One region of the Carboxydothermus pertinax genome, then DNA from elsewhere that is predicted to be linked to it. Evidence: riboswitches for the same ligand, from Rfam matches in the RefSeq annotation. Region 1 holds a riboswitch; the other holds the start of a gene.
What was found. Region 1 has a riboswitch for glycine ahead of gcvT (glycine cleavage system aminomethyltransferase GcvT). Riboswitches for the same ligand answer to the same signal wherever they lie in the genome.
Positions count from the first base shown of each region.

Region 2: it holds a riboswitch for glycine, as region 1 does, so the genes downstream of both, cpu_RS08845 (GrdX family protein) here and gcvT (glycine cleavage system aminomethyltransferase GcvT) in region 1, are expected to answer to the same signal.

Region 1 is NZ_BDJK01000043.1:23,231-35,233, forward strand. It holds gene hemH (ferrochelatase) at 1-830, opposite strand, end outside; gene hemE (uroporphyrinogen decarboxylase) at 833-1,885, opposite strand; gene cpu_RS09585 (methylaspartate ammonia-lyase) at 2,101-3,363, shown strand; gene cpu_RS09590 (double-cubane-cluster-containing anaerobic reductase) at 3,598-4,863, shown strand; gene cpu_RS09595 (acyl-CoA dehydratase activase) at 4,863-5,597, shown strand; glycine riboswitch at 5,705-5,812, shown strand; glycine riboswitch at 5,816-5,878, shown strand; gene gcvT (glycine cleavage system aminomethyltransferase GcvT) at 5,968-7,050, shown strand; gene gcvH (glycine cleavage system protein GcvH) at 7,053-7,445, shown strand; gene gcvPA (aminomethyl-transferring glycine dehydrogenase subunit GcvPA) at 7,447-8,781, shown strand; gene gcvPB (aminomethyl-transferring glycine dehydrogenase subunit GcvPB) at 8,781-10,241, shown strand; gene lipS1 (LipS1 family lipoyl synthase) at 10,229-11,032, shown strand; gene lipS2 (LipS2 family lipoyl synthase) at 11,029-11,946, shown strand.
Region 2 is NZ_BDJK01000036.1:9,153-21,155, forward strand. It holds gene panB (3-methyl-2-oxobutanoate hydroxymethyltransferase) at 1-11, opposite strand, end outside; gene cpu_RS08810 (Rossmann-like and DUF2520 domain-containing protein) at 8-883, opposite strand; gene folK (2-amino-4-hydroxy-6-hydroxymethyldihydropteridine diphosphokinase) at 1,096-1,581, opposite strand; gene folB (dihydroneopterin aldolase) at 1,583-1,942, opposite strand; gene folP (dihydropteroate synthase) at 1,954-3,135, opposite strand; gene cpu_RS08830 (HD domain-containing protein) at 3,149-3,631, opposite strand; gene cpu_RS08835 (formate--tetrahydrofolate ligase) at 3,700-5,370, opposite strand; gene cpu_RS08840 (thioesterase family protein) at 5,562-5,957, opposite strand; glycine riboswitch at 6,349-6,436, shown strand; glycine riboswitch at 6,437-6,527, shown strand; gene cpu_RS08845 (GrdX family protein) at 6,601-6,996, shown strand; gene trxB (thioredoxin-disulfide reductase) at 7,022-7,945, shown strand; gene cpu_RS08855 (thioredoxin family protein) at 7,959-8,288, shown strand; gene cpu_RS08860 (glycine/sarcosine/betaine reductase component B subunit) at 8,300-9,586, shown strand; gene grdA (glycine/sarcosine/betaine reductase complex selenoprotein A) at 9,672-10,142, shown strand; gene grdB (glycine reductase complex selenoprotein B) at 10,170-11,477, shown strand; gene grdC (glycine/sarcosine/betaine reductase complex component C subunit beta) at 11,583-12,003, shown strand, end outside.

The sequences.
Region 1 (12,003 bases):
GGATGAGTGTTTAAGGCTGAAAGCCGTTTAATATTAACGTCAGAAAATTTTTCTTTAAGCTCAATATCTAAATCGTAAAGGGTTTCAACATGATCGGCAACAAAACCAATAGGGTCTATGACAATATTTTTTATTCCTTTGGTGGTGAATTCGGCAATTACTTCTTCGACCCCCGGGGAAAGCCATTCCCCTTGGGACTTACCTTTACTTTGAAAAGCGTACGCCCAGGGAAAAGGGAAAGAACTCCCTAACTTCTTTGCAGCGGTTAAAAATTCATCAAAGTAGGGATCTCCCTTTTCTATGGCGTTTTTTGGTAAACTATGGGCGGTAAAAATTATACCGGAATCCTCCGGAGAATAAGTCTTTAGGGCTTTCTGCAAAAGGTCCCGGTGAGCTTCTATAAAGAGTGGTTCATAAGCCAATCCCCCGCTAAAAAAAAACTTAACGGTAGGAAACCGATTTTCCAAGCTTTTAATAGTTTTTTGATAAGCTCCGGTGGAAACGCTGGAATTAAAAGAAGACATTGGCAGAAAATAAATTACTTTTACCCCTTTTAAAACAAGCTTAGAAACAACCTCTGGAATTTCCGGCGACCAGTACTGGTAAGCAAAATCTACCAGGTAACCTTCCCCAAGTTCTACCTTTAAAGCTTTGGCTTGTTTTTGGGTTATTTCAGTTAAAGGAGACTTTCCGCCAATTCTTTCATAGCGGCCGCGGACTGCAGCTACCACCGGCGGCGGGGGGATTTTGCCCATAATTTTAGACATAAAGGGACCAATATTTTCAAGGCTATCCGGGCAGCCAAAGGCTACTAAAACTACGGCCTTCATTTTTAAGCCTCCAAAAGTTCTTCATAACTTAAGCTGCTTAATTCGTGGACTACTTCCACCAGATACTGAGCTTTTTCCACCGGAGTTTCCTTATGAATGCCGTGACCTAAGTTAAAGATATGTCCCGGGCGTTTGCCGGCTTTTATTAAAATGTCTTTTACTTTTTTCCGAATAACTTCCTTGGGAGCAAAGAGAGCTATAGGATCAAGATTTCCTTGCACTCCCCGGTCAAAGCCTACGGTCTGCCAGGCGGTATCCAAATTTACCCGCCAGTCAAGGCCTACTACATCCCCTCCAGCGGCAGCAATTAATTCTAACATGCTGCCGGCATTGTTAGCGAAGTGGATGACCGGAACGCCGGCATCTTTTAAATTATCAAAAACATATTTGCTGTGGGGCAGGACATATTTTTTATAATCTTGGGGAGAAAGCGTTCCCACCCAGGAATCAAAAACCTGAACCGCTTGAGCTCCGGCTGCAATTTGGGCTTTTAAGTAACGCACCGTGGATTCGGCAATCTTGCTTAAAAGTTCATGCCAGGCTTCCGGCGCTTCCCACATAAGTCTTTTACACTGGACGTAAGTTTTGGAACCGCCCCCTTCTATAATATAACTTGCTAAAGTAAAGGGAGCGCCAGAAAAGCCAATAAGCGGAACTTTGTCAGCAAGCTCCCGGCGTAATATTTTTATAGCTTCTAAAACATACGGCACATCTTCTTCAGGGGTAATTATCCGAACTTTTTTCACATCATCTATGGTTCGAACGGGATTTTCGATTACCGGACCTTCATCTTTAGCAAAGCGAAAGCCAATGCCCATTCCCTCCAAGGGTAAAAGAATATCGGCAAACAAGATTGCGGCATCGACCCCTAACTTTCTTACCGGCTGCAGCGTTACCTCTACTGCCAGTTCGGGGGTTTTGCACATTTCTAAAAAAGAGTATTTACTTCTAATTTCCATATATTCGGCCATGTAGCGGCCGGCCTGACGCATGAGCCAAACCGGGGTATAGGAAGTTTCTTCCCGGCGGCAAGCTTTTAAGAAAGTATTATTCATAGCTTTACTCCTTTCTCGGGACCGATTCGTAAACTAAACTAAAATAAATATTCAATACTAAACTAATATATATATTCAATATTATATCTTTTATTCCTTGTATAAGAAGAAATAAAAATCATTAATTTTTAAAAATCTTTAAAAGTAGCTTGCATTAAAAATTAAATATGGATAAAATTATACTGTATACAAAATACAGAAATGGGGTCGATGTCATGCTGATTAACGATGTACTTTTTGTCAAAGGCAGTTCTGGTTTTTATTTTGATGACCAAAAAGCAATTAAAAGCGGAGCCGTAGCTGATGGCTTTACTTATAAAGGCGAACCTTTAACCCCAGGTTTTTCCAGGATACGCCAGGGTGGCGAAGCGGTATCTATTATGCTTTTTTTAGAAAACGGAGAAATTGCGGTGGGAGACTGCGTTGCGGTGCAGTATTCCGGAGTAGACGGCCGGGATCCTGTGTTTTTAGCGGACAATTTTTTAAGAGTTTTGGAAGAGGAAATAAAGCCTAAGTTAGTTGGCTATAACCTCCTTAGCTTTAAAGAAGCGGCTTGGTATTTTGATAATCTTACCGATAAACAGGGAAAAAAATATCACACTGCCTTACGTTACGGGTTAACCCAGGCGTTGTTAGATGCGGTAGCAAAGATTAACCACTCTACCATGGCGGAGGTAATTGCTAAAGAATATGGCTTAAAGCTTTTATTAAATCCTGTACCGCTCTTTGCCCAATCGGGGGACGACCGCTATACCAATGCTGATAAAATGATATTAAAACGGGTGGATGTCTTACCCCATGGTTTATTTAATCACCCCTCGAAAATCGGTGCAGAAGGGAAAGATTTGACCGAATACGCCCTGTGGTTAAAACAGCGGGTAAAAGTCTTAGGGGATCCTGACTACCTGCCGATATTTCATTTTGACGTTTACGGTACCCTCGGAATTGTCTTTAGTGATAATTTAGACCAGGTAGCCGAATACTTAGCGAGATTGGAAGAAAGGGTTTATCCGCATCTTTTAAGAGTGGAGGGACCGGTGGATCTTGGCTCAAAGGAACGGCAAATTGAAGGGTTAAGGTATTTGCAAGAGAAGCTTTATTCCTTAGGTAGTAAAGTAGTTGTTGTAGCTGATGAATGGTGTAACAACCTTGCTGATATCAAAGAATTTGTGGATGCGCGGGCAGGTTTAATGGTCCAAATTAAATCCCCGGACTTAGGGGGGGTAAACGATATTATTGATGCGGTTTTATATGCCAAGGGAAATGGTATCGGTGCCTATTTGGGTGGCAGCTGCAACGAAACCGATATATCGGCTAAGGTTTCGGTTCACGTGGGCCTTGCTACAGGGCCGGATCAGCTCTTAGTAAAGCCTGGCATGGGTGTGGATGAAGGTTTAACTATCATGCGGAATGAAATGCTGAGGACTTTAGCGATTTTAAAGAAAAATAAATCTTTAATCCAGAAAAAAGTTGGTTAGCCGGAAGGAACGTCTTCCGGTTTTTTTATTCCATTTTGCAATACTTACGCGAAGTAAAAATAAAAAAATGGAATTTTACAAATAAAAACAATTAATATAAGATTAATTGTGAAAAAAATTATAAACTTTTGGGGAGGGGAGGGTCTGGTTGCCCCGGAGGACTTTAAATCCAATGGACAATTTTGGGGGTTTGGTTCGATTCCCACTTCCTCCCTTTAAAAAAGGAGGAGAGCTATGGACAATCGAGAACTGTGGAAGACTTTGAATGTTGATTTGGAGAAACACGATGAATTTTTGGCTCCGGTGCCGGGGGTTTATACCGAACTTTTTTTAAATCGACCCAATCGACCTAAAAAAATGGACTACTTTGATGCGGTAGTAGGGGATATTCATGGAATTAGAGTGCACGAGCTTTACAACTTAAAACATGCAGGTAAAAAAGTGTTTGCGACTTTTTGCGTTTATGTTCCGGAGGAAATTATTAATGCTACCGGCAGTGCTTGCATAGGCCTTTGCGCCGGTGCGCAGTATCCAATTCCGGCAGGGGAGACGGTCTTGCCCCGCAATCTTTGTCCGCTTATTAAATCAGCAATGGGCTTTAAAATTGAGAGAATTTGTCCATATTTCCAGGTGGCGGATTGTGTAGTAGGGGAAACTACTTGTGATGGCAAGAAAAAAGCCTGGGAGATTTTAAATGAATATATTCCAGTGCATGTGATGGAACTTCCCCAGAAAAAAGAAGCACGAGACCGAGAATTTTGGGAAGCTGAAATTAAAGATTTTGTGCGATTTGTGGAAGAAACGACTGGAGTTAAATTAAATGCCGAAAACTTAAGAGAAGGAATTGAAAAAATAAACAAAAAACGACAAGCCTTAAAAAGGCTTTCGGATTTAAGAAAACATAACCCTGCTCCTATCCATGGCTTGGATGTCCTTTTAATTAATCAATTGGCCTTTTTTGATGACCCTGAACGATTTGCTTCCAAGGTAAACGAACTCTGTGACGAATTAGAAGAAAGGGTTGCCCGGGGGGAAGGGGTAGCTCCCAAAGATGCCCCGAGAATCTTAATTACCGGTACCCCTCAGCCCATACCCCACTGGAAAATCCATGCCTTAATTGAAGGAGCCGGCGGAGTGGTAGTGGGAGAGGAAACTTGTACCGGGGAAAGGTATTTTAAGGATTTAGTAGAACCAGCCGATGACATGGACGGAATGTTAAAAAATATTGCAGCAAGATCTTTAAAGGTAAATTGTGCTTGCTTTACCCCCAACCCTGGCCGTATAGAGGACCTTTTAGGGCTGGCTAATAAATTACAAGTAGACGGGGTAATTCACTATTCTTTGCAGTTTTGTCAACCCTATGGAGTGGAAAGTTACTTCGTTAGCAGGGAGCTGGAGAATCGCAACATTCCGGTATTAAAGTTAGAAAGCGACTTTTCCGATGAAGACCAGGGGCAGTTAAAAACCCGGATTGAAGCCTTTTTGGAGATGATAAAATAGTGTTTGCAGGATTAGATTTAGGTTCTACCAATACGAAATTAGTAATTATAAGAGAGGATGGAAGCCTTCTTTTTAAGATTATTCCCACTAAATTTGAACCGGTGAAAGCCGGAGAGGCTATCTTAAGAGAGACAGGAGAGGATATTCAACGATTGGTAGTTACCGGTTACGGTCGGGTGGCTTTTAACCGGGGAAAAGTTGTAACGGAAATAACCTGTCAGGCCAAGGGCTGCCATGAATTATTTCCCGAGGTTGAATTTATCTTAGATTTAGGCGGTCAGGATGCTAAAATAATTAAAAAGGATGGTCAAGGAAGGGTAGTTAATTTTTTAATGAATGATAAATGTGCTGCTGGAACGGGCAGATTTTTAGAAGTAATTTTAGCGGCAATTGGGGATGAATTCCAGGATGAGGTTTTGGTTAATGAAGTTAAGGCAGTTCCTATAAATTCCATGTGCACTGTCTTTGCCGAATCTGAAGTTATCTCGTTGCTTGCCCGTGGAACTCCTAAAAGAGAAGTAGTAGCGGGGTTATTTAAAACAGTAGCCAAAAGGCTTGCCAAATTTGTCGCAAGCCTTGGCCAACCCCGAAAATTAATATTTACCGGTGGTGGGGCGAACTACAAAGCCCTAAGATTTTTTTTACAAAGAGAACTGGGAATTGAGGTGGTTGTGCCACCAGAACCGTCGGTGACCGCTGCTTTAGGGGCTGCTTTAATTGCTAAAGAAGCCTGAGGGTAACCTTCCAGGCTTTCTATAAATTAAAATTTTCACAAATATAAAAATTGTTGAATTAATGCGAAATTTATCATAAAATGTATACAGAAAACTAAATACGGCGGATGAAGGCAGCAGGAGAGACCCGGACTCGGGCGCCGAAGGAGTAAGCCTTTAAAGTTTTGCTTGGCTTTAAAGGTGAAACTCTCAGGCAAAAGGACTGTTGCTGGACGAAGCTCTGGAGAGTCCCAGGACTGGGCACCCACGGGGAGAATAATCTCTCAGGTCAAAGGACAGAGGCTAAAGCGTTTAGGTTTTAGCTATCTGTCTTTTTATTTTTTGGATTAAAAAACAAAAGCTGCAAAAACTAAGAAAAAAGGGTGATGGGATGGAAAGTTTAAAAAGAACTCCGCTTTTTGAAGAGCACTTAAAGCTTGGGGCCAAAATGGTACCCTTTGGTGGCTGGGAAATGCCGGTTCAGTATACCGGTATCTTGGAAGAACATATGGCTGTTCGTACCGATGTGGGGATGTTTGATGTGTCCCATATGGGAGAAATTGAAATTTTGGGTAGCAGGGCTGAAGAATTTGTAAACTACTTGATTACCAATGATGCTTCCCGCTTAAATCCTGGTGAGGTAATTTATACTACCATGTGTTATCCAAACGGCGGGACGGTTGATGATTTATTGGCCTATAAGTATTCCAACGACCATTACTTATTGGTAGTGAATGCTTCCAACAAAGATAAGGATTTTGCCTATATTATAGAACATAAGTGGGAAGATGTAACGGTAACCGACTTATCGGACCAAACGGCGGAAATTGCTCTCCAGGGTCCCCGGGCTCAGGAGGTCTTGCAAAAACTAACTTCTTTTGACTTAAACCGGATTAAATATTTTGGTTTTGTGGAAATAGAGGTAGCGGGTATTCCCTGCTTGGTAAGCCGCACCGGCTATACCGGCGAAGATGGCTTTGAAATTTATTTTACCCCCATTCACGCGGCAAAAATTTGGAATGAACTATTAAGTCTTGGGGTAAAACCAGCAGGGCTTGGTGCCCGGGATACTTTAAGGTTTGAAGCCTGCCTTCCGTTATACGGCCATGAACTTTCAGCCGAGATTACGCCTCTTGAGGCGGGACTTGGTTGGGCCGTTAAGTTTACCAAGGAAGATTTTCTGGGAAAAGAAGCTTTACTTGCCCAAAAAAATGCAGGGCTTAAAAGAAAAATTGTTGGTTTGGAAATGATTGGAGCAGGAATTCCGCGCCAGGGCTACGAAATAGTATTTAACCAAAGGGGAGTAGGTTTTGTTACCTCCGGTACCTTTGCGCCGTATTTTAAGAAAAACCTGGCTTTAGCCATGGTTGATATCGACGCGGCGGAAATTGGTACCGAGTTGGAAGTAATCATTCGGGGGAAGGGCGTTCGTGCCCGGGTAGTTCCAAAACCATTTTACAAAAGGGGGAAATAAGCATGAGTAATGTGCCTAAGGATTTAAAGTACAGCCGTGAGCATGAGTGGATTAAGGTAGACGGCAATATTGGTATTGTAGGGATTACTGATTTTGCCCAAAAATCACTGGGAGACATCGTATTTATTGAGCTTCCTGGAGTGGGTGATGAAATTACCGCTGGGGACACCTTTGGGGTGGTAGAGTCGGTAAAAGCTGCTTCCGACTTATATGCTCCGGTCTCCGGAAAAGTACTGGAAGTAAATGAGGAAGTTATTGATTCACCTCAATTGGTAAATGAAGACCCCTATGGTAAGGGGTGGATGATTAAAGTTGAAATTTCCAATGAAGCGGAATTGGAAGAACTACTCTCCCCCGAAGATTACGAAAAACTTTTAGAAGAGGAAGGCGAATAATTTGAAGTATACTCCCCATACCCCGGACGAAGTCCGGGAAATGTTAAGTAGCCTTGGCTTAAATACCATTGATGATTTGTTTGCTGATATCCCGGAAGAGGTTAAACTTAAAAGGCCCTTAAATCTTCCTTCCGGGATGTCAGAACTTGAAGTTAAAAAGCACTTAGCAAAGCTAGCATCACAAAACGGTTCTGCGGATAAATATCTAACCTTCTTGGGTGCAGGAGTATACGACCATTATGTACCTTCGGTGGTAAATCACATCTTACTTCGCTCGGAGTTTTATACAGCCTATACTCCCTATCAGGCAGAAATGAGCCAGGGGGTATTACAGTCCATTTTTGAGTACCAAACCATGATTTGCGAACTAACCGGGCTTGATATCACCAATGCGTCGATGTACGATGGCGGATCAGCTTTGGCTGAAGCTGCTCTGATGGCAGTAAATCAAACCCGGCGGGATAAAATTTTAGTTTTAGCTACTATCCATCCCGAATACCGGAGTGTAGTTAAAACCTACACTTGGGGGCCGGGGATTACCGTAGTAGAAGCGCCCCGGAAAAATGGCACTGTGGATTTAGAAAAACTTGAAGAGCTTATTGACGATAAAACCGCTGCGGTTTTGGTACAACAGCCAAACTTCTTTGGCCAATTAGAACCAGTGGAGGAAATAAGTCGTTTAATCCATGCTAAAAAAGGCCTGCTGGTAGCAGCAGTAGACCCCATTTCCCTGGGGATTTTAAAACCGCCGGCGGAATACGGGGCAGACATTGCGGTGGGTGATGGGCAGGCTTTAGGTAATGGTCTTGCCTTTGGGGGGCCGCACCTTGGCTTTTTTGCCGCCCGGAAGGATTTAGCCCGCCGGATGCCTGGACGGTTGGTAGGTTTAACTACTGATCGCCAGGGCAACCGTGGCTTTGTTTTAACGCTGCAGGCCAGAGAACAGCACATCCGCCGGGAAAAGGCAACTTCCAATATTTGCAGTAACCAGGCGTTAAATGCTTTGGCAGCGACCGTTTATCTGGCAACGGTGGGAAAAAAGGGGTTAAAAGAAATTGCCCTGCAAAGCTTACAAAAAGCCCATTATGCTTTTGAACGTTTAATTGGCGAAGGCTATGAACCTTTATTTACCGGGCCATTCTTTAAAGAGTTTGTGGTAAAAGTTAAAAATGAAGAGGAAATTACCCAAAAACTTTTAAAACACCATATTTTGGCGGGGCCGGGTATAAGCCGTTTTTACCCGGAATTAGCACCAGCTTTAATGATTGCGGTTACTGAAAAACGCACCCGGGAAGAAATCGATACATTGGTAGAAGTAATGGGAGGTGACCGGTAATGGGAAGCTATCCTTTGATTTTTGAATTGTCGAAAGAAGGAAGAACCGGTTTTGAGCTTCCAGAGTTAGATGTTCCAGCAAAAGATGTTACCAAACTTTTACCGGAAGGAATGTTTAGAGAGACCGAACCGGACCTCCCGGAAGTTGCGGAAGTGGATGTTGTCCGTCATTATGTGGGCTTATCCCGGCGGAATTTTGGCGTGGATAACGGTTTTTACCCCCTGGGAAGCTGTACCATGAAGTATAACCCCAAGATAAATGAAGATACTTCAAGGCTTGCCGGCTTTGCGGAACTTCATCCCTATGTTCCGGAAGAGTTGGCCCAGGGAGCTTTAGAGTTATTATATGATACCGAACAATACTTAAAAGAAATCACTGGTATGGATCGGTTTACCTTGCAGCCGGCAGCCGGCGCCCATGGGGAATTTACCGGGATTATGATTATAAAAGCTTACCTGGCGAAAAGAGGGGAAAAACGGACAAAAGTAATAGTTCCGGACTCAGCCCACGGTACTAACCCGGCAACGGCTGCCATGTGCGGCTTTGATGTGATTTCTATTAAATCCAATGACCGGGGGTTGGTGGATCCCGAAGAGCTGGCGAAAGTTTTGGATAAAGACGTTGCCGCTTTAATGCTCACTAACCCTAATACTTTAGGGTTGTTTGAAGAAGAAATTGTCAAAATTGCTAAAATGGTGCATGATGTAGGAGGCCTCTTGTATTACGATGGCGCAAACTTAAACGCTATCTTGGGGGTTACCCGGCCCGGAGACATGGGTTTTGACGTAATGCACATTAACCTCCATAAAACTTTCTCCACTCCGCACGGCGGCGGTGGGCCTGGATCCGGACCGGTAGGGGTAAAAGCCCATTTAGCGGAGTTTTTGCCGGTTCCGGTGGTGGAGAAAGAAGGGGATAGGTACTACTTTAATTACAACCTGCCCAATTCTATTGGCAAAGTAAGAACCTTCTACGGCAATTTCCTGGTAGTGGTTAAAGCTTATACTTACTTAAAAGCTTTAGGTGGCGAAGGCCTTGTCGATGTCAGCCAAAAAGCTGTTTTAAACGCCAACTATTTAAGAGAAAAGCTTAAAAAATATTTTTATCTGCCCTATGACCGGCTCTGCAAGCACGAGTTTGTCCTGTCCGGTAAGTGGCAAAAGGAAAAAGGGGTTCGTACCTTGGACATCGCCAAACGGCTTTTAGACTATGGTGTTCATCCACCAACTATTTACTTCCCGCTTATTGTGGACGAAGCGCTGATGATTGAGCCTACAGAAACGGAATCCAAGGAAACTTTAGACCGGTTTATTGAGGTAATGGTTGCCATAAGTCGGGAAGTAGAGGAAAATCCAGAACTTCTCCATGAAGCTCCCCACGTCACTCCTGTGGGCCGTTTGGATGAGGTGGGGGCAGCACGAAATCCAATTTTGAGGTGGAGTAAAGATTGGCAAAAATAACTTTTGTTTATCCTCATAAAACCAAACCGGTTACGGTTACCGGCCCCCACTGCGCTTTAAACTGCGCCCACTGTGGGGGTCATTATTTAAAAAGTATGCTTCCTGTAGAAAAAATACCGAATTTAAAAAAGGTTAAAAGTCTTTTAATAAGTGGTGGTTGCACTAAAGACGGTAAAGTTCCGTGGTTAAAACATGCGGAATTTTTAGCCGACCAAAAAGGAAACTTAAAATACAATTTTCATGTGGGATTAATCGATGACGACCGGGAAATTGACCTATTGGCCCAAATAGCAGATACGGTGTCCTTTGATTTTGTTGTAGATGACGAAACGATCGCTAAAGTTTATCACTTAAATAAAACCGGGGAAGATTATTTAAACACTTACCGGAAATTAAAGGCGAAAGTTCCGGTGCTACCCCATATAACTATTGGCCTTTTGGGCGGGGAAATTAAAGGGGAATTTATGGCCATAAAAGCGCTTGGGGAATTTAATCCTCCGGCGATTGTGTTTATTATCTTCCGCCCTACCCCCAATACGGGCTTTTTCGAGCGAAAACCACCGGAAATTGCCAAGGTAACTGAAGTTTTTGAATTTACGCATAAACTTTTTCCCGATACTCCCTTATATTTAGGCTGTATGCGGCCGGGAGGGAAATACCGGGAAGAGGTTGATTTAAAAGCTTTAGAGCTGGGTTTTGCGCGAATTGTGCAGCCTCATCCGGAGGTAGTAAAGAAAGCCCGGGAACTTGGCTTTGAAATTGAGGAAGCGGGAGAGTGCTGCGTGTTATGAGAGCATCAATTGGGACGTTGGCGGCGTTAAAACTAAAAAAAGTGAAGGTAGAAGCGCTTCCCACTACGGCTTACTTTATGTTAGGGGAGAAATGTCTCCACGATTGCGCTTTCTGTTCCCAGGCAAGATCAAGTAGTGCTGACTTAGAGCTATTGTCCCGGGTAACCTGGCCTAAGATAGAAGAGGAATCAGTTTTTAAAGCCTTGGGACAAACAAATTCAGTCCGCAGGGCTTGTTTTCAGGTAGTGCACACCAAGGAAAGTTTTAAAGAAATTTTAGAAAAAACCAAAAAACTAAAAGAAAAAGCAACAATACCTCTATGTGTCTCGTACAACGTTCGGGATGAAAAAGAAGCCCGGCAAATTTTTGCAGCGGGAGCAGATCATCTAAGCCTTCCCTTGGATGGAGCCGTTAAAAGGGTTTATGAAAAAGTTAAAGGTAAAAATTATGAGGAACTGTACCAAAAATTAATTGACTTAGCAGCAAACTTTCCCGGAAAAATAGGTACCCACTTAATAGCTGGCCTCGGGGAGACCGAAGAGGAAATGCTTAAAGTTATGGCCGACCTTTTAAAACATAATATTACCATAGCATTATTTGCCTTTACCCCTATACCCGGGACGAGTTTAGAAGATAAAACTCCTCCAGATATTAAAAGCTACCGCCGCCTTCAGGCGGCCTTCTATCTTCTGAAAAACAACCTAAAAGATATAAGAGAATTTACCTTTAAAAACGGCAAAGTCGTAAATTTTGGATTAAAGAGGGAAGAGATGGCAGAACTATTTAAAGATGGGGAAGCTTTTCGTACCAGTGGTTGTCCCGACTGCAATCGTCCCTATTACAACGAACGGCCCGGTGGGGTGATGTATAATTATCCACGTCCGTTGACTTCAGAGGAAATCCGAGACCCCTGAAAAAAGTATTATAAAAAATAGAAAATGTAGAATAAAATAACAATAGCCCCTAAATTT
Region 2 (12,003 bases), on a different contig from region 1:
ACCCTGCTCATTTATCGTAAGCCTCCTCGAAAAGTTTTAAGATTTTCTTGCCTTTTTCAGGAAGGTAATCCTCCCGCTTTTTTGCCATCCTTACCGTATGTTTCCCCAAAACCTGATAAAGCTCCATAAGTTTGGGATATTCTTTTAGTCTTTCTAAATGCTGAGCTATTGTTACTGTATCCCCCCGGGCAATAGGGCCAGTTAAGGCTTTTACAGTACCATACTTTTCGATGTTATTTAATGTTCCATAAATCAAAGGTTTTAGCGCTCGAAATCCCTCTTCCCGGTTAATTCCTGAAATTTCTAATAGTTCTAAAGCTGTATCGATTAATGTCACTAAATAGTTGGAAGCCATCACCGCTCCAGTATGATATAAACTTTTTTGGTTTTCTTTTAGATATAATACCTTAGCACCGATAGCCCGTACCAAGTAGGCACCAACTTTAATCCCTTCCGGATCTCCTTCCAGAGAAAAATAAGCCTTGGGCAAAACCTGTCGCCCCATTTCCTGTGAGGCAACCGCCTGCAGGGGGTGCATAGTAAAGGTAATTCCGCCTTTTTCTTTAATCGGACTTAAGATTTTATAACACTGAGAACCACTGGTGTGGGCAAAATATTTCCCTGTAAGATTTGGTAATTTTGCTATTTCGCGGATAACTTTAGCAATTTCTCGGTCAGTAGTAGTTATAAAAATGAGTTCAGACTCCGCTACCAAACTTTCTAAATCCCGATAGACAAAACTGTTTAATTTATAAGCTAATTTTTCAGCGGAAGATAAAGTTTTACTGTAAACCCCACTAATATTAAAACCTTTTTCTCGGAGTAATAACCCTAATGCCCCACCAACCCTGCCTGCACCGATTATCCCAATAGAATTAATCATAAAACCCCCCTCTTTGTGGGTATAGGATAAAAAAAGCCTTCCGAACGGAAGGCTTTTTGTCTCTACTCCCGTCTCGGTCCTCTGGATCCAAGCGGTGGTATTTAATTACTTCAAAGTTAATGTAGGACCCATACCGGTGCCCTCAACGTTATCATAGCAGGTGTAAATCGAGTTTACAATAAGAATTGTGTGGAACATATAAAATAATTTTTTCACAAATTTTTGAATTTTCTAATTCCCTGTTCCTTTTTAAGCCTGGCTGCCGCTTCCCGTAAAGACATCCCCTTTATCTCCCCATCGGGCCACAACTCCAGTAGCGGCAGCACCACAAAGGCCCTCTCGGTAAGACGCGGGTGAGGTAAGGTAAGTTTTTCCCCCTGCCGTTCTTCCCCCTCATACCACAAAAGGTCTAAGTCAATTACCCGCGGGCCGTAGCGGATATGCCTTACCCTTCCCATTTTGGCTTCAATTTGCAGCAATGCCTCTAAAAGTTCCTCGGGGGCAAGCTCTGTCTCTAAAGCTACCGCTGTATTTAAAAACCAGTCCTGCTCTTTATATCCCCAGGGCTCCGTTTCATAAACTCCTGCAGTCTTAATTACTTTAGTAGCTGGTAAACTATTTAGCTCCTCTATAGCTCTTTTGATATTTTCCAGTTTATTACCAAGGTTAGTTCCAACTCCAATATAGGCTAAAGACATATTAACGGCTCCTTTTTATTTCTATATAAACATCACTAAAGCTTTGCGGTAAAGGCGCTCCAGGCTTATGAACAGTAACTTTTACCTCTAAGACCCGGGGAAAATCCGCCAAAATCCTCTGGGCAATTTTTTCAGCTAAAGCTTCAATTAAATTAAAACGGTTATTAACCACTACATCCTCCACTGCCTCTAAAACCTCTTTATAACTTACCGTTTGGGTTAAATCATCCCTTTTTCCCGCAGCCTCTAGCGAAAGGCCTAGTTCTAAATCCAAAATAAACTTCTGCCCCAGCACTTTTTCTTCGGGTAAAACTCCGTGGTAGGCGTAAAAAACTGCACCTTTAATAACAATTTTATCCATCAAAAATCCTCCTACCGCACCATCGCATCAGTCATTTTTGCCACCCGCACCATTTCTTTAACGTCATGAACCCGGATAATATCTACTCCTTTGGCAATACCTAAAGTAACAGTGGCAGCAGTACCTTCTACCCGTTCATTTACCGGTAAGTCCAAGGTTTTTCCAATTAATGATTTCCTGGAAGTTCCAAGAAGAATTGGCTGCCCCAAGCTCTTTAATTCATTTAAACGTTTCATTAAAATTAAGTTGTGCTCTAAACTCTTCCCAAACCCAATCCCGGGATCAATTATTATTTTTTCCCGTGGAATACCGGCCCTAAGACCTATTTTTATACTTTCCTTTAAAAAGCTAATAACTTCTGCTATCAAGTCTTCATACACCGCTTCGGTTTTGTTATGCATCACCACCACCGGTGCCTCATAGCGGGCAGCAACTTCGGCCATTTTGGGATCTTTCTGAAGTCCCCAAACATCATTAATAATATGAGCTCCCGCTTCTAAAACTTTTTCCGCTACAATAGCTTTATAAGTATCCACTGAAATCGGAACTTCAATTTCCCGTACCAGGGCTTCCACTACCGGCAATACCCGGCGGATCTCTTCCTCCGCTGGAACATACTCCGCTCCCGGCCGGGTTGACTCGCCTCCTACATCAATAATATCAGCCCCTTCGGCTACCATTTGCCTGGCATGATTTAACGCCGCTTCAATATCATAGTAGCGCCCACCATCGGAAAAAGAATCGGGGGTAACATTTAAAATTCCCATAATTATAGTTCTTTTTCCAAGGGTAATTTTTTTTCCCCTACAGTCCAGCTCATATTTAGGCAGGCCATTTAAATTGTGTAAAAGTTCCTCAATTTCTTCCGCTAAAGCTTTAAGTCCGAAAGGTTGCATTTTAAGTTTGGGAATAACCTGGCGCCAGACTTTTTCGGTAGCAAAGCATAAAACGTCAGTGGTAGGCACAGTTAAATCTAAAGACCCCCAGGAAGTAGCACAATCCCCCCCTTTGGCTAAAAGTTCTTGTTTTAAAATATTGGCAGCTTTAGTTGCTAAGTTTTTTATTTTAATCGCTCGTAGCACCCCTTTAGGAGCCATCAAATTTTGACCGGGCAAAGTACTGCCAATTTTGGCGATCTCTTTTTTTGCCTCCTCAATATTAGAAAACTCCATGGACCATAAAATATTTTCCATAATAAAACCTCCGTTAATAAAACATCTTTTGGTGAAGTAAGAGCATCTCTTCTCCCTTATGACATTTAGATAAAACTTTACAGCTAAGGCAGGGCCGGGAAAGCTTGTCAGCAAGATATAAGAGCTTAGCAAACCCAGTTGAGTTGCTATTCCGATGGCCAGCTATAGCACCGGTTATTAAGTAAATCTCATCGTCGGTAAATAGTTCTTTTGTCATTAGAATTCTTCGAGCAATCTCCACTCCAATTTTAGCATGATCTAATCCTTTTTGATACTCCTCAACCCTTCCTAGATCATGAAGAAACGCGGTGATATAAACTAATTCTTGAAGTAACTCAAGGTTATTTTCGTAGTTTAATATATGTAAAATTCGGGCCACGTCTAAAAAGTGTTGAACATCATGGCGGCAAAACTCCCTTTCCTTTTCTAAATCAGCAATTATATTAATGCGCCTTACTACTTCTTCATCCCTAACAATCCGCCAAAATCTATCCATGCTCTCCCCAAACTTTCCGTTTATATAGGAAAAAGGGGGATTGCTCCCCCTTTAATTTTAAATTACGTTTAGAATAACCCAGTGATTTTACCATTAGCATCAATGTCAATAACTTCCGCTGCTGGCCGCTTAGGAAGCCCGGGCATGGTCATAATGTCCCCGGTAATCGCTACAATGAAACCAGCCCCCACCGATGCCCGAAGCTCCCGGACGGTGATAGTAAAGCCGGTAGGTCTTCCAAGCTTAGTCGGGTCATCGGATAAGGAGTACTGGGTCTTGGCCATAATCACCGGCATATTGCCAAAGCCCATTTCCTCAAATTTAGCCAGGGTTTTTTCAGCTTCTGCAGTGAAGTTTACCCCATCAGCGCCGTAAATTTCCCGGGCAATGGTTTCTATCTTTTGCTTAATTGACATTTCTAAGTCATAGAGGAAGCGGAAGTTCGCCGGCTTTTCTTCAATTACTTTAAGAACTTTTTGGGCTAGTTCAATACCACCTTCACCACCCTTAGCCCATACTTCCGAGAGAGCAAACTCCGCCCCCGAAGCTTCAATAAGCTCTTTAAGTTTGTTAAGCTCAGCATCGGTATCAGTGGGGAAGCGGTTAATTGCTACTACTGCAGGTAACCCAAACTTGCCAATATTTTCTATATGCTTTTCAAGGTTAGCAAAACCCCTTTCTAAAGCTTCCAAGTTTTCTTTATTGAGTTCTACTTTCGGTACTCCTCCGTTATATTTAAGCGCCCGCACCGTTGCCACAATAACTACCGCTGAAGGCTTAAAGCCGGCAAACCGGCAAACAACGTTGAAGAACTTTTCAGCGCCAAGGTCAGCACCAAAGCCTGCCTCGGTTACAAGGTAATCAGCAAGTTTTAAGGCAATCTTATCTGCCTGGATGGAGTTGGTGCCATGGGCAATGTTGGCAAAGGGCCCACCGTGCACAAAAGCTGGGGTATGTTCTAAAGTCTGAACTAAGTTTGGTTTAATGGCATCTTTCATTAATACGGTCATAGCTCCAGCAGCTTTCAAGTCCCGGACATATACCGGCTTCTGGTCGTATGTATAACCAATTAAAATTCTATTAAACCTTTCTTTTAAGTCCATGAGGTCGGAGGCAAGGCAAAGGATCGCCATAATTTCTGACGCCACAGTAATGTCAAAGCCTGTCTCCCGGGGTACTCCTTGAGCCGGTCCGCCAAGGCCGATAACTACTTTTCTTAACGCCCGGTCGTTTAAGTCCACCACTCTCCGCCAGACCACCCGTCTCGGGTCAATGCCCAACTCGTTTCCCTGGTGGATGTGATTATCGATCATTGCCGCTAAAAGGTTATGAGCAGTAGTGATCGCGTGCAGGTCTCCAGTAAAGTGGAGGTTAATGTCTTCCATTGGCACTACCTGGGCATAACCACCCCCAGCAGCACCACCCTTTACCCCAAAGCTAGGACCTAAAGAAGGTTCCCGTAAAGCAATAATAGTTTTCTTTCCTAAGCGGTTTAAAGCATCACCTAAACCCACAGTGGTTGTGGTCTTTCCTTCTCCAGCAGGGGTAGGATTTATAGCAGTGACCAGTATTAATTTACCATCTGGGCGGTCTTTAATCTTATCCCAAACATGCGCTGCAATTTTGGCTTTGTACTTCCCATACATCTCAATGTCATCTTCGGTAAGCCCCAGCTTTTCAGCAATCTTAACTATGGGCTCAAGTTTTGCCTCCTGGGCGATTTCGATATCGCTCTTCATTTCCTTTCCCTTCCTTTCTAGTTTTTTATTATTAATTATTATTAAAAAAGCCTTTGCTAACTACTTTGGACATCAATTATTAATATATTCGATTAATATACCAAAATTCCTTCTTAAATTTTTAAATTTTTGAAATATTTCTATAGATATTGTAATAACTTTCATTAACTTTATTTTTCTTCCAAGTTCGTTTATTTTTCTTTTGAATTTAGTTTCCCCAAAAATTTTTCAATATTTACGCATACTCTCTCGTGCCGTCCTTCCCCAATTTTCCCCTGCTCATCAAAAGCCTCAACTAAAAAAGTAAGTCGGCGTCCGTCTATAGCAACCAATCTGGCCACAGCTTCTACTTTAGCCCCCAGGGGAGTTGCTTTTAAATGGCTTACTTCCACTTTTGTTCCCACGGTAGTTTCCCCGGGATTTAAAAAATCTTCCACCGCCTTTACCGAAGCTTCTTCCATTAAAGCTATCATCATTGGCGTGGCAAACACCTCTAAACTTCCGCTTTTTACCGATAAAGCGGTGTTTTCAGGCCTAACTGTAGTGCTTGCTCGCCCTTCCAAGCCAACTTTAAGTTCTCCCGCCATCCTAACCCTCCTTTAAACGATTAAAAGCTTTTTTGTCTTTAAAAATTAATTCGGTACCGATTAGCATTTTCCTTTAATTATTTTTCAAATCCTTAAGAGAAAATTTGTTAACTTTAGGTAAATCAGATTGCATATTTTATTTGTACATAAAGGAACTTTTTGCACTTTTTATCACATTTTAAAAAGTCATTAACAGCTTTTTTTCGCCATTTTCTTAATATTCACAAGATAAAAACTTCGAATTTTGTCGAAAAAAATATTTTTTAGAAAAGGACTTGTGTAATTTATCACGAATATATTATAATAGCAATTGAAAAGTTAAGAAAACTTTTCTTTCTCCCCCTGTATAATTTTTTCTCCATCCCCCCAAATTAATAGTGAAATTTCCTGAATGATGGTGGCGGGAGAGACCCCTTTATAGGGGCGCCGAAGGAGCAAGGGAAACCGAAACTCTCAGGCAAAAGGACCGCAACCGGACGGGACTCTGGAGAGTCCGCAGTTGGCGGCACCAAAGGAGTAACCCGGGATTTCCCCGGGAATCTCTCAGGTCTTAGGGACAGAGGTCGGTAATAAAATTGGCCTCTGTCCTTTTCTTTTTAGTACCGCAGGAGCATATTAAGTCATTTCCTTGGAGGAAATCGAAATGATCGTGATTACAAACAACCCAAAAGTAAAAGAATATATACAAAAGTACCAGCTTAATAAAAGATTTTCCCTTTTATGGGTAGATGGCTTTACCGAGGACGTCCTGGAAAAAGTTCGCGACCTCTGTCATTTCGGCCATAAACTTTTAACCCATCCTTTAACAGGAAGTATTAAACCCAACCAAACCCCTTATAAAACTGTAGTTGTAGATCACCTAGAGCAAGAGATAGATTTTAACTCCATCTTAATAGCTGAAAACAGTTATTTTAAAACACTAGAACTTTTAACCAAACGCCCTCGCCCTAAGGAGACAGAGCTATTTTTAGATGACTTTGCTGTCATAGACCTGGACTTTTTTAAAAGTTTTTTGACCAGCCTGGGTCTTATTATATAAAGCTTTAAAAGAAGGAGGAGTGTCCATGGAAAGATATGACGTGATTATCATCGGGGCAGGTCCAGCAGGATTGTCTGCTGCTCTCTACAGCGCCCGGAGTAAGCTTTCCACCCTTTATATCGAAAAGCTTTCTACCGGCGGTCAAGCTGCCACTACCGATGAGATTGAAAATTACCCCGGTTTTGCCCGCGGCATTCCAGGACCAGACTTAACCCAGCAAATGGAACAGCAAGCTCAAAGATTTGGCGCCAAAAAACTTAATGCAGAAGTCAAGGCCATAGAACTTCAAGGAGATGACCGGATTGTCAAAACCACTAAAGGCGATTTAATTGCGAAAGTTGTTATTATCGCTTCCGGTGCCGCACCTAAACTTCTCGGTTGTCCGGGTGAGTTAGAATTTAGAGCTCGCGGGGTCTCCTACTGTGCCACCTGTGACGCTGCCTTTTACGAAGGCGCTAACGTCATGGTCGTAGGCGGCGGCGACTCAGCAGTAGAAGAAGCCTGCTACCTCACCAAGTTTGCTGAAAAAGTAACTCTCGTCCATCGCCGCGATACCTTGAGAGCCACCAAAGTTCTCCAGGAAAGGGCTTTTGCTAACGAAAAACTGGAAATTCTCTGGAATACCGTAGTTGAAGAAATTATTGGTACCGATGTAGTTGAAAAAGTCCGCCTTAAAAATGTCGTCACCGGCGAAGTTTTTGAAAAAGAAATTGACGGCATTTTTATCTATGTCGGCCTTGAACCCAACACCGAATTTGTCAAAAGCTTAGTAACCTTAGACGAACGCGGGTATATTATTACCGATGAAAATATGCGCACTAATATCCCGGGAGTCTATGCTGCCGGAGATGTCCGGCAAAAACTTTTACGGCAGGTGGTTACTGCGGCTGCTGACGGGGCCATTGCCGCCTATCATGCGGAAAAATATCTTGAAGAATGCATCAAGTAAAGGAGGTGATTATATGGCAGGCAACTTAATTGAAGTAAACAAAGACAATTTTGAAGAGGAGGTTTTAAAAAGCGAGCTTCCGGTCCTGGTGGACTTCTGGGGCCCCCGGTGTGTACCCTGCATGGGCTTAATGCCAGTAGTCGAAGAATTGGCTGAAATCTATGCGGGCAAAATGAAGTTTACCAAATTAAACACTGCCGAAAACCGGAGGCTGGCTATTCAGCTCAAAGTTATGAGCCTTCCTACCTTCCAGTTTTACAAAAACGGAGAGCTTGTAGATCAACTACAGGGCAACTTTGGCCGCGCAGAAATTGAAGAAAAAATTCGTGCCATTATCGGCTAAGGAGGGATAAAATGCGGCTTACCCTTGGCAAGATTCAAATTAAAGGGGTTGAGTTTGGCCCTAATACAAAAGTTGAAAACGGAATTTTATATGTTAACAAAGATGAGCTCACCGCCCTTTTAAAAGAAGATAACCAAATTAGCTCGGTCGAACTGTTTTTAGCCCGCCCGGGAGAATCGGTCAGGATTGTACCGGTAAAAGATGTAATCGAGCCCCGGGTTAAAGTAGAAGGCCCTGGCAATATCTTTCCCGGCTTTTTAGGGAAAATAGAGATGGTGGGTAGCGGCCGGACCCATGTTTTAAAAGGCGCGGCAGTAATTACCACTGGTAAAATTGTAGGTTTCCAGGAAGGTATTATCGATATGACCGGTCCTGGAGCGAAATACACTCCTTTTTCGAAAACTTATAACATCGTTGTTAAAGTCGAACCGGTGGAAGGACTGTCCCAGCACGAACATGAAAGGGTTGTCCGGTTAGCAGGTTTTAAAGCTGCCGCGTACCTGGGTGAAGCCGGTAGAAATGTAGCTCCCGATGAAGAAGTCACCTATGAAGTAGCCCCCTTACTCGAAGCCGCAAATAAATACCCGGGTCTACCGAAAGTAGCTTATGTCTACATGCTCCAAACCCAGGGGCTTTTACACGACACATATGTTTATGGTGTTGATGCTAAAAGGATTCTCCCTACTCTTATCTCCCCCACCGAAGTTTTCGACGGAGCAATTGTCAGCGGTAACTGTGTTTCCGCCTGTGACAAAAACACTACTTACGTGCACATGAATAACCCTGTAATTGAAGAATTATTTGCCCGCCACGGCAAAGATATAAACTTTGTGGGCGTCATCATTACCAACGAAAACGTTACCTTAACCGATAAAGAGCGTTCCTCCAGCTACACCGCTAAGCTTGCTGAAATGCTCGGCATTGATGCGGCAATTATCTCCGAAGAAGGCTTTGGTAACCCTGACGCTGACCTGGTAATGAACTGCCGAAAATTAGAACAAAAAGGCATTAAAACGGTCCTTATCACCGACGAATACGCCGGTAGAGACGGCAGCTCCCAATCGCTGGCCGATATCACTCCCGAAGCCAATGCCGTGGTTACCGCCGGTAACGCTAACGAAACCATTGTTCTGCCCAAGCTGGATACCGTAATCGGTCATGTGGAAGTTGTTGATGTCATTGCCGGAGGCTTTGCCGGTTCCTTACGGTCCGACGGCAGCATCGAAGTGGAAATTCAGGCAATCACCGGCGCCACCTCAGAAGTTGGCTTTAACCAATTAACCGCAAAAGGATATTAATGTCCGCAGGTGGTAAGTGGTAGGTGGTGGGAAAAGCCCAACCACTAACGACAGGCCACTATAAAAACTAAAGGAGGAGTTTAGTATGGCAATTTTGGCTGGTAAAAAAGTCATAGCGGTAGGTGACCGTGACGGCGTTCCCGGTCCCGCAATTGCAGAATGTGCCAAGAGTGCCGGAGCAGAAGTGGTGTTTGCCACTACCGAGTGCTTCGTCTGAACTGCTGCCGGTACTATGGACCTGCAAAACCAAGCCCGGATTAAAGAATTAGCGGAAGAATTAGGCGGTGAAAATATTGTTGTTCTTTTAGGAGCAGCTGAACCGGACACCGCCTCTTTAGCTGCTGAAACTGTTACTCTGGGCGATCCTACCTATGCAGGTCCTTTAGCAGGGGTCTCGTTGGGACTCCGGGTCTACCACATTTTAGAGCCCGAAATTAAAGCCGAAATCGATCCGGCTGTTTATGAAGAGCAGGCCGCTATGATGGAAATGGTATTAGATGTAAATGCTTTGGCCGCCGAAGTTTCCAAAATGAGAGAAGAAGGTAGCAAGTTTTAGCCCCTTCAGGTAAAAGGAGGTAGTCTTGTGTCCAAATTCCGCGTTATCCACTATTTAAACCAGTTTTTTGGGCAAATAGGCGGCGAAGATAAAGCAGATATTGCTCCGCTCAAAAAAGACGGTCCCGTAGGCCCTGGTACCGCTTTAAATGGTGCATTTAAAGGAGAAGCGGAAGTTGTCGGTACCGTTATCTGCGGTGACAGCTATTTTGCCGAAAACATGGAAGAGGCTCTTAGGCAAATCATCGCAATGATCAAGGAATATAATCCTGACTTAGTGGTCGCCGGACCTGCTTTTAACGCCGGCCGCTACGGTACCGCCTGCGGTGCGGTTGCCGAAGCAGTGGTAAAAAATCTTGGTATTCCTGCCGTAACCGGTATGTATCCTGAAAACCCCGGTACCGACATGTATAAGAAGTCTGTTTATATCATTGCTACCGCCGATTCAGCCATTGGTATGCGAAACGCTATTCCTAAAATGGCCGCTTTAGGTTTAAAACTCCTAAAGAAAGAAGAAATCGGTACCCCAGAGCAAGAAGGCTACATTGCCAGGGGTATTAGGAAAAATTATTTTGCCCAGGAGCGAGGAGCTAAGCGGGCAGTAGACATGCTAGTAGCCAAAATTAAAGGCGAAAGCTTTACTACCGAACTTCCTATGCCGGCTTTTGACCGGGTTTCTCCCAATCCCGCCATAAAAGACCTTAGCCAAGCTACCATAGCTTTGGTAACCTCCGGAGGTATTGTTCCCAAGGGCAATCCCGACCGGATTGAATCGTCGTCAGCTTCAAAGTTCGGTAAATACTCTCTCGCTGGCGTAAAAAATTTAACCAGCGATACCTTTGAGACCGCCCATGGCGGCTATGATCCGGTTTACGCCAATCAAGACGCCGACAGAGTTTTACCGGTCGACGTTTTAAGGGAAATAGAAGCAGAAGGCAAAATCGGAAAGCTGCACGATTACTACTATGCTACCGTTGGTAACGGTACTTCTGTGGCCAATGCTGCTAAATTCGGTCAGGCCATTGCTGCTGATTTAAAAGCTTCCGGAGTAGATGCGGTCATTCTTACCTCCACCTGAGGTACCTGCACTCGCTGCGGTGCAGCGATGGTCAAGGAAATTGAACGGGCCGGTATTCCCGTAGTTCACATGTGCACCATCGTTCCCATCAGTAAAACCGTGGGTGCTAACCGGATAGTCCCAACAATAGCAATTCCGCATCCTCTGGGCAACCCTACCCTTCCAGCAGATGAGGAAAAAGCTTTAAGAAGAAAACTTGTGGAAAAAGCATTAAGGGCTCTTACCACCGAAGTGGAAGGACAAACGGTATTTGAATAAAAAATCTCGGGAGCGGGTCTTTAGCCTGCTCCCCAAATTTAGAAAACAAGCCCATTATCTGGGCTTAAGATATAAAAATAATTTTGACAAACGGAGGTTATAATTATGCCAGTCTTAAAAGGTGTTGGCCAGTGCCTCATTCATGCTCCTAACATCTTATACCACAACGGAACCACCCAGACGGTTGAAAGGCTAAAAAACCCCGATTCGGAATACCTGAAAAACCTTCCCGAACATTTACGGAAGTATAACGATGCTTTAGCTTACGCCCCAAACCAGGCTTACATCGGTAATATCGGTCTTGAGGAGTTAAAAACCATTCCCCGCCCCTGGTACACAAACCCCATTAATGAAACTTCTCGTTTTGGTAAGTACGGCGAAATCATGCCGGAAGACGAATTTTACGGACTCTTAAAAATAGCCGACGCCTTTGACCTCGTTATCCTGGAAGAAAGTTTTCAGGAAGAAGTCAAAGAAAAACTTGCCAAACATAAGCTAATAAACGAACAACTGCTTGCCCGCCTTA